Regions from separate parts of the Sphingomonas sp. Sph1(2015) genome, predicted to be linked through region 2. Evidence: riboswitches for the same ligand, from Rfam matches in the RefSeq annotation. Region 2 holds a riboswitch; the other holds the start of a gene.
The links. A riboswitch is a leader RNA that binds a small molecule or an ion and turns the genes downstream of it on or off. The one in region 2 is predicted to bind thiamine pyrophosphate.

Region 1 (5,829 bases), on a different contig from region 2:
CTGGATCTCGGGCGCGACCCGGCGGATTTCCAGCGCGGCGTTGGGCGGGTTCGTGAACGCCTGGGGCAGGCGGGCCTGCATTGCCTTTACGCTGGCGTTGAGGCTGGCCAGCAGTTCGGCGCGCCCGGCGTCGTCATCGGCAAAGAGCTGCGCAGGCTGGCGGTTGAGCTGATCGAGGCGCGCACCGACGCTGCCTTGCGTCAGGCCCTGGCCCCGCAGGATCGTGTCGAGCTGCGCGGTCAACTCTGCGACCTGTTGCAGGCCCATGCGATGCACCGCGTCGGGCGACAGGGTGGTGGTGGTGGCCTGGGCGAGCGCCGCGGCATACATCGCCTCGCCATCGGGCAGCGCCCAGATGCCCGCGGCGCTGCGGGCCGAGGGGCGTAGCGAGCGCAGCAGGGCGATCTGGCGGTCGAGCGCGGGATAGACCTGTTCCGCCACGATCCGGGTCGCGCGCGCCTTCCAGTCGCCGCCGATATTCGCCGCAGCGGTGCGGCGGGTCAGCGCCTCGACCAGCTGGCTGTCGGCGGCGGCGGGCGCACGGAGCTTCGCCATCTGGCCCAGCGCGAGGTCGAGCGAGAAGTCGGGGGCCAGGCGGCCCTTGGCGGCTTCCCGCCGCTGCACATCGGTTTCGTTGTCGAGCTGACGCCCCATCAGCGCAAGCCGGTCCAGATACGCCTCGGCATCGTCCGATGTCTTCACCGGGTGGGTCGAGGCCAGGAAGTCGGGTAGCGAGAAATACACGCCGTCCTGCTGCGAGATCGGATAGGGTCCCTGTGGCGAGGACAGGCCGAACTGCTCCGGGCCGATCATGTTCGACTTGATGTTGTAGAGCACGACCTCGCGATCGATCCGTGCCTGTGGCGACAGCGAGGCGGGGTCGACGGCGGTGACGAGCGCAAGGGCCTTGCGGTTGCGGGCCAGGTCCTTGGCGATAGCGCCATAGCTGTTGTCGCCCAGCTTGTGACGAAGATCGGCATTCTGGCCGGTGTCGAGACCCAGCGACGTGGCGAATTCGGGAGACTGGCGTACCGTCTCGGCCAGGACCTGATCGAAAGCCGTGTTCAGTCGCGCGTCGCCCGGCGACGAGGCGGCGGGTGTGGCGCCGGACGCCTGCGCGAAGGCGGACCGTGCGGGCAACATGGTCAGCCCGGCGGTCGCCGCACCGGACAAGATGAAGTTGCGGCGATCCATGTCGATTTCCCCCTTTATAACGCTAGTTACGGGAAGCTAGGCGACAAAGTGGCTGCTGGGCAAGCGGGGCTTTCGCGCAGCCGGTGCTATTCCATAGGTGCGGTTCCACCGTCATTGCTCCCCGGTAGGGGGAGGGGCCATGCGGAGCATGGTCCAGGGATATCCCCGCTCGCTATGGGTCAGCAAGGACTTCTGGCAACGCCAGGCGCGATAAGCATTTGCACGCGGCGCATAACCGCCTAGACGGCGCCATCCCCGGGGGGCCGCTGATGCGCGGTTGAGAGATGGGCAGCAGCCCATGACCCGCTGAACCTGATCCGGGTCATACCGGCGTAGGGAGGGTGCGCGGTTCCTCCGTCGTCCCTCCGTGAAGTGGACGAAGAGACGATGCCGGTTGTGATTTCACGCGATCAGACGATGATCCGCCTTGCTGTCCTGATGCTGTCCGCCGCATGGCCGGTGGCCGTCTCGGCGCAGCAAACCGTCGGTGCCTCGGCCGATATCCGGGTGATCGGCCACCGCGATCCCGAAGGCTTGCTACCCGAGCAGACCGATCCCCGCGCGGTGAGCGAGGTCGCGACCGACTTCATCGTCAAGCAGGCCCCGACCCAGAACGCCTTTCAACTCGTCAATCTGCTGCCCGGCGCGAACGTCGCCTCCAGCGACCCTTACGGCCTGTCGACCAGCTCCAGCCTGACGCTACGCGGCCTGGGGCAGGACGAAATCGGCGTGCTGATGGAAGGGGCGCCGCAGAATGATATCGGTTATTATTACGCCTATCCGTCGCAATTCGCCGATACCGAAAATCTGCGCCGCATCGCGCTGTCGCCGGGATCGGTGGATATCGCTGCACCGACCGTCGTGGGCGCGGGTGGATTGCTGTCGCTGAGCCTGGACGATCCCAAGGCCACGCGGCAGCTGCTCGCCGACCTGGCGCTGGGTTCCTACGACATGCGCCGCGTCTTCGTCCGGGTCGATACGGGAGAGATCGGGAGCACGGGCCTGAAGGCGTTCGTCTCCTATTCCAACACGCGCGCGGACAATTGGCGGGGGGCGGGATATGACACGCGCCAGCATGTCGATGCCAAGCTGCTACGCGAATGGGGGAACGGCAATCGCGCCAGCCTGGCGCTGTCGTACAATGACGCCAATTCGTCCGCTTACCCCAGCCCGACGCTGGCGGAGTGGCAGGCGCAGGGGCGCGGGTTCAATTACGACGCGCGCTATACGCCGGGCGACACCAATTACTGGGAACTGTACCGCGCGCCGTTCCGCAACCTCTATGCCTCGGCACCGGTGCATCTGGTGCTGTCCGACCGACTGACCTTCGACAGCACGACCTATCTCCAGTTCGGCTATGGCAATTCGCCCTATGGCACCCAGCTGGCGACGACCGGCAACTTCCTCGGCAATGAGGAACTGACCCAGCCGATCCTATTGCCCGGGGCCGTGGACGGCGTGGCGACGGTGCTGGGCAATTATACGGGCGACCAGATGCGGGCGGGGCAGGTCGCCAGGCTGACCTTGCAGGCTGGCATCCACCGGCTGACCGCGGGGCTGTGGTTCGATTACGGCACCGACCGGGTGACGCAGACCTATAGCGCGATCGACGCAGACGGCCGCCCCGTCGACCGCTGGGGCTATCGCAGCCGGGCGATCCGCACCGCCGACGGCCGCCTGCTCGCCTATGAGAACCAGCGCACCGTCACCGTGACGAAGAGCGTCTTTCTGGCCGACAGCATCACGCTGACCCCGCGCCTGACCGTCGATATCGGGTTCAAGGGCGTCAACCTGCTGCGCAATGGCCGAAACTATCTGCCTGGGCCGCAAAGCGAAGTCCGCCGCAACAGCTTCGTCGCCTTGCCGCGCGCCGCCGTCCATTACGACATCGATGATCGGCAGCAGCTGTTCGCCAACATCACCACCAATTTCCGCGCGCCCAACGAATTCACGCTGTATGACAGCTATTATGGCGGCGTGGTCACGACGCGCGGCACAGACGCTGTAAAGAACGAGTATTCGGTGTCGCAGGAACTGGGCTATCGCTATATCGGCCCCAGCCTGTCGGCGTCCGTCACCGGCTTCCACTACAAGTTCCGCAACCGACAGTTGGCGACCGTCGTCGACAATGGCGGTGCGCTGGTCAACACCACGCTGAATGCCGGGGGACAGACCTCTTATGGCGTCGACGCCGAGATCGACTATCGCCCGGCCAGGGGCGTCAGCGTCTATATCTCGGGCGAATATCTCCGCGCGCGGATCGACGATGATCTGCCGGTCGGCATGGACTTGCTGCCGACGCAGGGCAAGCGCGCGGTGTCCAGCCCGACCGTCCAGGTCGGCGGCGGCGGCACCTATGACGACGGGCTGCTGTTCGGCAGCATCGCGGGCAAATATGTCGGTCGCCAATATGCGACCTTCATGAATGACGAGAGCATCCCCGGCTATGCGACGCTGGATCTGGCGATCGGTATCCATCTGGCCGACTGGCTCGACGGCAAGCGGACCGACTTGCGCCTGAATGCGATCAACGTCACCAATCCGCATGTCCTGGCGGGCGTGCAGGCCGTGACGACCAATGCCCGCGATACGATCGGGCGCGGTGGCACGGTCATTACGGGCAATGCGCCAGGCTATTATGTCGGCGGCGGTGCAGCGGTGGTCGCCACCGTGTCGCGCGCTTTCTGAGCATGATCGGGGCAGGCGATCCGGCCGGGGCGCACTGTGTCCACGGCATGGGGCTGGCGATGGAGGCCCCCACCTGGCCCGCGATCACGCCCGATGAAGCGGCGGCGGTGCTGGCGTGCTTTCCAGATGCGTCCGCGCTCGAAGCGCTGCACTGGCATTCGCCGCGTCCCTTTTCCGCCGCCACGCTGATCCATACGAGCGGCGGCTCGCTTCTTTTGAAGCGGCATGATCGCCGGGTGCGGAGCGTGGCGGGACTGGCCGAGGAGCATGGGTTCATCGCACATCTCGCCGCCGCCGGGATGCCGGTGCCCGACCTGTTGCGTACCGGGGAGGGCGCGAGCGCGATCGCACGGGGCGACTGGACCTATGAGCTTCACCGTCAGGCGCCCGGAGAGGATCTGTATCGGGATCGATTGTCCTGGACCCCCTTTCAGACCGGCGATCACGCCCGTGCCGCCGGTGTCGCACTGGCGCAATTGCATCGCGCCTCCGAAGGCTATGACGCTCCGGCACGTGCCGTCCAGCCTCTGGTCGCAAGCCTCTCGATCCTGTCAGCTGCCGATCCGATGGCGGCGGTGCAGGCCTATATCAATGGCCGGCCAGCGCTTGCCGAATTTCTCAAGAAAAGAAATTGGCACAATGGCTTGGCATCATTGTTTGCCACATTGGGAGAAGGGCTTGCGCCTGGGTTGGCCCGTCAAAAGCGCTTGTGGACGCATAATGACTGGCATCCCTCCAACCTGCTCTGGTCGGCGGATGGCGGGGTCGAAACCGTGTTCGACTTCGGGCTGGCCGACCGGACCTGTGCGGCGCATGAGCTGGCGACCGCGGTCGAGCGGACGGCCTTTGCCTGGTTGGAGCTGGGGGAGCGGCGGGATGACCACATCGGCGACCCCGTGACCGCTCTATCCCTGATCGCCGGGTATGAAACGCTCCGCCCGCTCGATGCCGTCGTGAAGGAGGCGATCGTCCGGTTGCTGCCGCTGGTCCATATCGAGTTCGCCTTGTCGGAGATCGACTATTTCGCCGGGGTGGTCGGTGATACCAATGCGGCATTGCTGGCGTGGGAGGGATATCTTCTGGGCCATGCGGAATGGTTTCAATCGTTCGCGGGGCTGGATTTCCTCGCTAGCCTTCGCATCGGGCTGGACCTGACATGACGGCATTGGAGATCGCGGCGGTCGCGATCAGTTTCCTGGCGATCTGGCTGACGGCGAGGCGTAACGTCTTTTGCTGGCCGCTGAACCTCGTCGCCTGCGCGCTGTATTTCAAACTGTTCCTCGACATACGGCTCTATGCCGACATGGCGCTGCAGGCGGTGTTCGGCATCGGTATCGTCTATGGCTGGATCGTCTGGCGCCGGAGCCGGAACGCCACCGGCGCGGTCGTCGTCAAGCCTCTGACACGCCCACAAGCCGGGGCGGGGCTGGCGATCGGCGCGCTGGGGGCGCTCGCGATCGGCTGGTTCACCAGCCACCACACCGATGCGGCGTTGCCATGGCTGGACGCGACGCTCAGCAGTTTCAGCCTGGTCGCGCAATATTGGACGGCGCGGCAGCACCGCGAGAACTGGCTGCTCTGGATCGCGGTCGATATCGTCTACGTCGGCATGTTCGTCTTCAAGGGCCTGATGCTGACCGCAGGGCTGTACGCGGTGATGATCGGCCTTGCGGTTATCGGCTATCGTGATTGGCGCAAGACCGCGTCTGGGGAATGACGGATGGGGCATCGGGTGCGGGCGTGTTGCCCCGGTCGCCTCTTGATGCAACAACGATCCGATAACAGGGAGGGGTTGTAAGATGCGGAGTCCCATCAGGAAAATGTCTGCCGCTATGGCGGCGGTGCTGCTGGCGGGCGCAGTGGCGTCGACCGGCGCGACGGCGCAATCGGCGAACGTTCCCGCCGGTCCCGGCGCGCCCGATCTGGCGAGTGCCAGCGATGTCCGTA
Region 2 (5,829 bases):
TGCGCTAGCCAGCAAAGCTGGCAAGCTCCGCTAACCCTCTCCCCTATCCAGGGGAGAGGGAAAAGGGCGGCAGCATGAATGTCGATTGGTCCTAGAAAACAGCGGGTTTATAGCGGGTAACAAAATCAAATGCCTTGCGCTTGAGCAGCATGATAAATTTTCTGAACCGCTATGCTTCAATTTTTTGACCACAACGCGAATTTGTGGGAAACCTGCATAGTCGAAGCTAAAGGCTCTCCCGTCCTGCGGGAATGGCCCACGCTACGCTTCGATGCACGATTGTGCGGGCACGATTCCCCCGCACGAGCGGGGATGAATTTGCGCCGTTGGAGACGCCGATACCAATGCTTTCTCGGGAGTGCGGGTCAGCCGATCTGACAGCAAAACGAAATCAGGGCCGCCGCGCCAACGACGGCCCTGATGGAGGCGGACATACCACCTCGGTGCTTGTGCAAGCGTAAAAGCACGTAGTGGTCCTCCTTTTAACAATCAACTGGTTTGCGTGTCCGGAACCAGAGCCTGTTAAAGGAAGAGCATACAATGCGTACTCGTAAACCTATTGGTACCACTGCCCGTACGGGCGAAATCTGCCCCGACTCCGGGGTCTGGCAGCCCATCGGGTATTCCACCACTGCCCCTATCGCAGAGGGCAACCGCATGCCGCCCTATGACGGCAAGGCGGTGACGTGGAAGTTGATCCAGTACGCTTAAAAGAAGGGGGCGGTCGAAAGACCGCCCCTTTTTATCACTCCGCCGGAAGGTAAACCTCCCCGCCCTTCTCGCGGAACCGTTCGCTCATTTCCTGCATCCCCACCTCGGCATCCTCCGCCGCGACGAAGGTTTCTACTGGCGCGTTCTGCTTGGCCGCGAACTCCCGAGGTTCGGGATCGCGACCTGCTCCCAGCAGGTCGCTATTCGCCGCGCGCGACGCGGCAAATTCCCGCACTTCCTGCGTGATCTTCATCGAACAAAATTTCGGGCCGCACATCGAACAGAAATGCGCGGTTTTCGCGCCTTCCGCCGGGAGCGTCTGGTCGTGGTAGGACTCCGCCGTGTCGGGGTCGAGCGACAGGTTGAACTGGTCGCGCCAGCGGAACTCGAAGCGGGCGCGGCTCAGTGCGTCGTCGCGCATCTTGGCGGCGGGGTGCCCCTTGGCCAGGTCGGCGGCGTGGGCGGCCAGCTTGTAGGTGACGACGCCGACCTTCACATCGTCGCGGTCGGGCAGGCCCAGATGCTCCTTGGGCGTGACGTAGCAGAGCATCGCCGTGCCGTACCAGCCGATCATCGCCGCACCGATGCCGCTGGTGATATGGTCATAGCCCGGCGCAATGTCCGTTGTTAGCGGCCCGAGCGTGTAGAAGGGCGCCTCGCCGCACGCCTCCAGCTGCTTTTCCATATTCTGCTTGATCTTGTGCATCGGCACATGGCCGGGGCCTTCGATGATGACCTGCACGTCCTGCGCCCAGGCGCGCTTGGTCAGCTCGCCCAGCGTATACAGCTCGGCGAACTGCGCCTCGTCATTGGCGTCGGCGATCGCGCCGGGACGCAGGCCGTCGCCCAGCGAATAGGCGATGTCATAGGCCTTCATAATCTCGGTGATCTCGTCGAAGCGTTCGTACAGGAACGACTCCTTGTGATGCGCCAGGCACCACTTGGCCATGATCGAGCCGCCGCGCGACACGATGCCGGTGACGCGCCTGGCGGTCAGCGGGATGTAGGGCAGGCGCACGCCCGCATGGATGGTGAAATAGTCGACGCCCTGCTCGGCCTGTTCGATCAGCGTGTCGCGGAAGATTTCCCAGGTCAGCTCCTCGGCAATGCCGCCGACCTTTTCCAGCGCCTGATAGATGGGGACGGTGCCGATCGGCACGGGCGAGTTGCGGATGATCCATTCGCGCGTGTCGTGGATGTTGCGCCCCGTCGACAGGTCCATCACCGTGTCCGCGCCCCAGCGGATCGACCAGACCAGCTTGTCGACTTCGGAGGCGACGTTGCTGGCGACCGCCGAATTGCCGATATTGGCGTTGATCTTGACCAGGAAGTTGCGGCCGATCGCCATCGGCTCGGACTCGGGATGGTTGATGTTGTTGGGGATGATCGCCCGGCCGCGCGCCACTTCGTCACGGACGAATTCAGGCGTGACGTAATCGGGAATCTCCGCGCCGAAGCTCTCGCCGTCGCGGACATAGTCCTTCAGCATCTCGCGGCCCAGATTCTCGCGGGTCGCGACATATTCCATCTCGGGCGTGATGATGCCGCGCCGGGCATAATGCATCTGGCTGACGTTCATGCCCGACTTGGCCCGCAAGGGGCGGTTCAGCCCGGTGCGCGGGAATTGCGGCACGCCGCCCGACCGGTCGGGGCCGAGCTGGCCATTATCCTCGGGCCGGATTTCGCGGCCGTCATAGGCCTCGACATCGCCGCGCGCCTCTATCCAGTTGCGGCGGATCTGCGGCAGGCCCGCCATGATGTCGATGCGCGCATTGGGGTCCGTGTACGCGCCGCTGGTGTCGTACACGCGCAAGGGCGGCTCGCCCGAGGACGGGTCGAGATGGATTTCGCGCATCGCGACGTTCAGCGGGCCGACGTGAATCTTCTTCGAGCCACGAATGGGGCCGGTGGTCACGCCGATTGCGCTGCCCGCGGGGGGGATTTCGGTCTTTGCGGGGATATCTGCCATAGTCGTCCACTCCATGCGGAGGAAACGGACCATGAGAGATGGGGCCGCTCCCTCCCTACGCCGGTGTCAGCCGGATCAGGTTCAGCGGGTCAGGGGCTCTTGCCCCCCTCTCAAGCGCAGGCCAGCGCTCCCCCGGGGATACGGCCCATCATAAGCGAGTTCGCGGCGGATAAGAAGCGGTTTCGCGTGAAGGGGGAACAGCCCCGCGACACATACAAAATGCCCCGACCGGCCAGGGGACTGGCGACCGGTCGGGGCAAGCGGCCCTTGGAGGGGACCTTGGGAAGGGCAGTTTAGCCGCTGGCGGCGCTGGTGCGGACGGTGCCGTTCAGACCGCCGGGGAAAAAGCCGCCGCCGTTCACCGCCGCCTTGTTCAGATACACGACGTTCAGCACCTGGCCGGGCGTGCGGACAAAGGCGATAGCGTTGGAATCGGCGGGAACCAGGTTCGCCACCTGCGCGCCGTTCACCATCGCGACGATGCCCTGGTCGAGATCGGTCGAGCCGTCCAGGCTGTCGCGCGCGTCCGAGATCTTGCCCGCATTGGTGATGAGCGACGCATTGCTCAGCCCCTTGCGGTACAGCGTCGTGCGGACCAGACCGGCATGATAGGCCTCGGCCGCGTGGATGCCCGCCGCCGCCTCGATAAAGGTCTTGTTGGTCAACAGGGCGACGCCGCCCATATAGGCGGTGACGCCGACATCCTCGAACAGGAACGCGCCGAGCAGGAAGGCCTCGTCCGAGGCGTAAGGATCGAAGGTCGATCCGCTGGTGATGACCCCCGCCGCGACCGCCGCCGCCGTGAACGCACCGCTGGCATCGCCCGACAGGTTGATCGAAGGCTGCGCCACCGCCGCACTGCCCAGCGCATTGCGCAGGAAGTTGACATGGGCGATCTCGTCATAGGCGATCTCGCGCGCATATTGCGCGACGATCGGGTCCTTGAACTGGACCTGACGCGGCTGGCCCGCGCCGTTGGTGGCGCTGGTGTTGATCGCGACCGCACCCTGCGTTCCGGTGCCGGTCAGCGCCGACGACGGCAGGCCGGTGCCGAAGGCGGCATAGCTGTAGAATTGCGCTTCCAGATATTCGAGCTGGAGCGCGAAGTTCAGCACATCGGCATCCGTCACCGACCCGGTCGGGGTGGTGGTGGGCGTCGGCGTGGGCACGACGATGACATTGTCGCCATCGTCCCCGCAGGCGCCCAGCATCGCCAGGCCACCGACGGCGCCGGCCCCGGCGGCCATGCGCATGAAACGGCGACGATCGGACCGACGCTTGGCGGAGGCCTCTTCGATAACCTCGAGAATGCAGCGTTCTTCGCTCATGATTCAAATCCTCTCCAGAGGAGGAAAAAGGGGATCAGTTCGCCACGCTCGCGCGCAGATTGCCGTTGACGCCGTTCGGGAAGAACCCGCCCAGCGTGGCGGCCGCCTTGTTCAGGTACACGATGTTGAGCACCTGACCCGGCGAGCGACTGAACGCGATGCCGTTCGTATCGAGCGGCACGATGTTGGACACGAGCTGTCCGTTGACCGTCGTCTGGGCGATCCCCTGGTCGAGGTCGCTCGAACCGTCCAGGCTGTCGCGCGCGTCCGAGATCTTGCCTGCGGCGGTGATGAGCGACGATTCCGGGTTGGGATCGGCATAGCCACGGGCATAGAGCGTCGTGCGCACGATCGCGGCGTGATAAGCCTCGACCGCCAGGATGCCTGCCGCCGCCTGCAGAAAGGTCTTGTTGCTGATCAACGGCGAGGCGCCCTTATAGGCGGTCACGCCGACATCCTCGAAGATATACGCGCCCAGCAGGAAAGCGGTGGGCGAGCTATAGGGGTTGAAGGTGCCGCTGGTAATCACGCCCGCGGCCAGTGCCGCCGCCGTGAACGGGCCATTGGCATCGCCCGAGATGTTGATCGCGGGTTGCGCGACCGCCGCGCTACCCAGCGCGGTGCGCAGGAAGGCGACATGCGCCGCCTCGTCCGCCGCGATCTCGCGGGCATATTGCCCGACAATGGCGTCATCGCCGATGCCGGTCGCGAAATTGACCTGCTGGCCGCCCGTCACGGCCCCTTGCGTGCCGGTGCCGGTCAACTGGTTGGCGGGCAGCCCGGTGCCGTTGGCGGCAAAGGCATAGAACTGCGCCTCGAGATATTCGAGGTTCAGCGCGAAGTTCAGGATATCGGTGTCGGTGACCGTCGACTGTGCCCCGGCCTTGCCCGCCAGGGAAAAGGCGGTCACGCCGGCGGCTGCCGCGCCCATTGCCGTCTTGAAGAATTCACGCCGCATATTGCGACGCTCGACCCGTGCATCGAACGCGTCGAGCAGTTGTGCGCTTTCGGTCATCATGCTCCTCCCGATCAGGAACCGTCGACAAGTTCTTCTGTTATAGTGAAACGATCAGAAGTACTTTTCGCGGGGCCGGACCGTGGAACACCCTGTCGAGTTGAACCTTGGCCAAACCGGGATTCACAACGTCAAACCTGCCAAAAAGTCGCACGGCCTTAACAAAAATTAGATCTGTATCCGGATATTACGCCAGACCGTTCATGGCGCGAGCCGAGCAGATTGCGCTTCGGCCAGATAGACCGCGAACAGCTCGTCGGGATCGCTCCACTGCGCGATCGGCGTCCAGCCGCCCGCCCGCAACAGGATCTTGGCATCGCGGGGGCCGTATTTGTGGCTGTTCTCCGTATGGATGGTTTCGCCCGACGCCATGGCGAAGGGCCGCCCCTCGATGGTGAAATCCACGTCCCGCTCTGCGGCTAGGTGCATCTCGATCCGCGAGCGGTCGTCGTTCCAGATCGCGCGGTGGCGGAAGGCGTCGACCGGGATGGTGCCGTCCAGCTCGCGGTTGATCCGGTCGAGCAGGTTGCGGTTGAACGCCGCCGTCACGCCTGCCGCATCGTCATAGGCGGGGACGAGCACGTCGCTGGACTTGGTCCGGTCCATGCCGATCAGCAGCATCGCCCCCTCGCCCAGCGAGCCGCGCATCGCGCGCAGCAGGTCAGTCGCCATGGCAGGCGTCATGTTGCCGATGGTCGAACCGGGAAAGAAGCCCAGTTTCGGCGCATCCGCCACCACCGCAGGCAGCGCCAGCGGACGCATGAAATCGCCTTCCAGCGGATGGATGGGCAGGTCGGGAAAGGCCT

Region 1: it holds a riboswitch for thiamine pyrophosphate, as region 2 does, so the genes downstream of both, BSZ14_RS05570 (TonB-dependent receptor domain-containing protein) here and thiC (phosphomethylpyrimidine synthase ThiC) in region 2, are expected to answer to the same signal.

Annotation. Positions count from the first base shown of each region.
Region 1 covers NZ_MQUI01000008.1:122,543-128,371, forward strand. The annotation lists gene BSZ14_RS05565 (DUF885 domain-containing protein) at 1-1,194, opposite strand, end outside; TPP riboswitch at 1,441-1,550, shown strand; gene BSZ14_RS05570 (TonB-dependent receptor domain-containing protein) at 1,612-3,882, shown strand; gene BSZ14_RS05575 (phosphotransferase enzyme family protein) at 3,885-5,042, shown strand; gene pnuC (nicotinamide riboside transporter PnuC) at 5,039-5,599, shown strand; gene BSZ14_RS05585 (cupin domain-containing protein) at 5,703-5,829, shown strand, end outside.
Region 2 covers NZ_MQUI01000013.1:53,127-58,955, reverse strand. The annotation lists gene thiC (phosphomethylpyrimidine synthase ThiC) at 746-2,680, opposite strand; TPP riboswitch at 2,716-2,824, opposite strand; gene BSZ14_RS07685 (ferritin-like domain-containing protein) at 2,974-4,008, opposite strand; gene BSZ14_RS07680 (ferritin-like domain-containing protein) at 4,043-5,023, opposite strand; gene egtD (L-histidine N(alpha)-methyltransferase) at 5,225-5,829, opposite strand, start outside.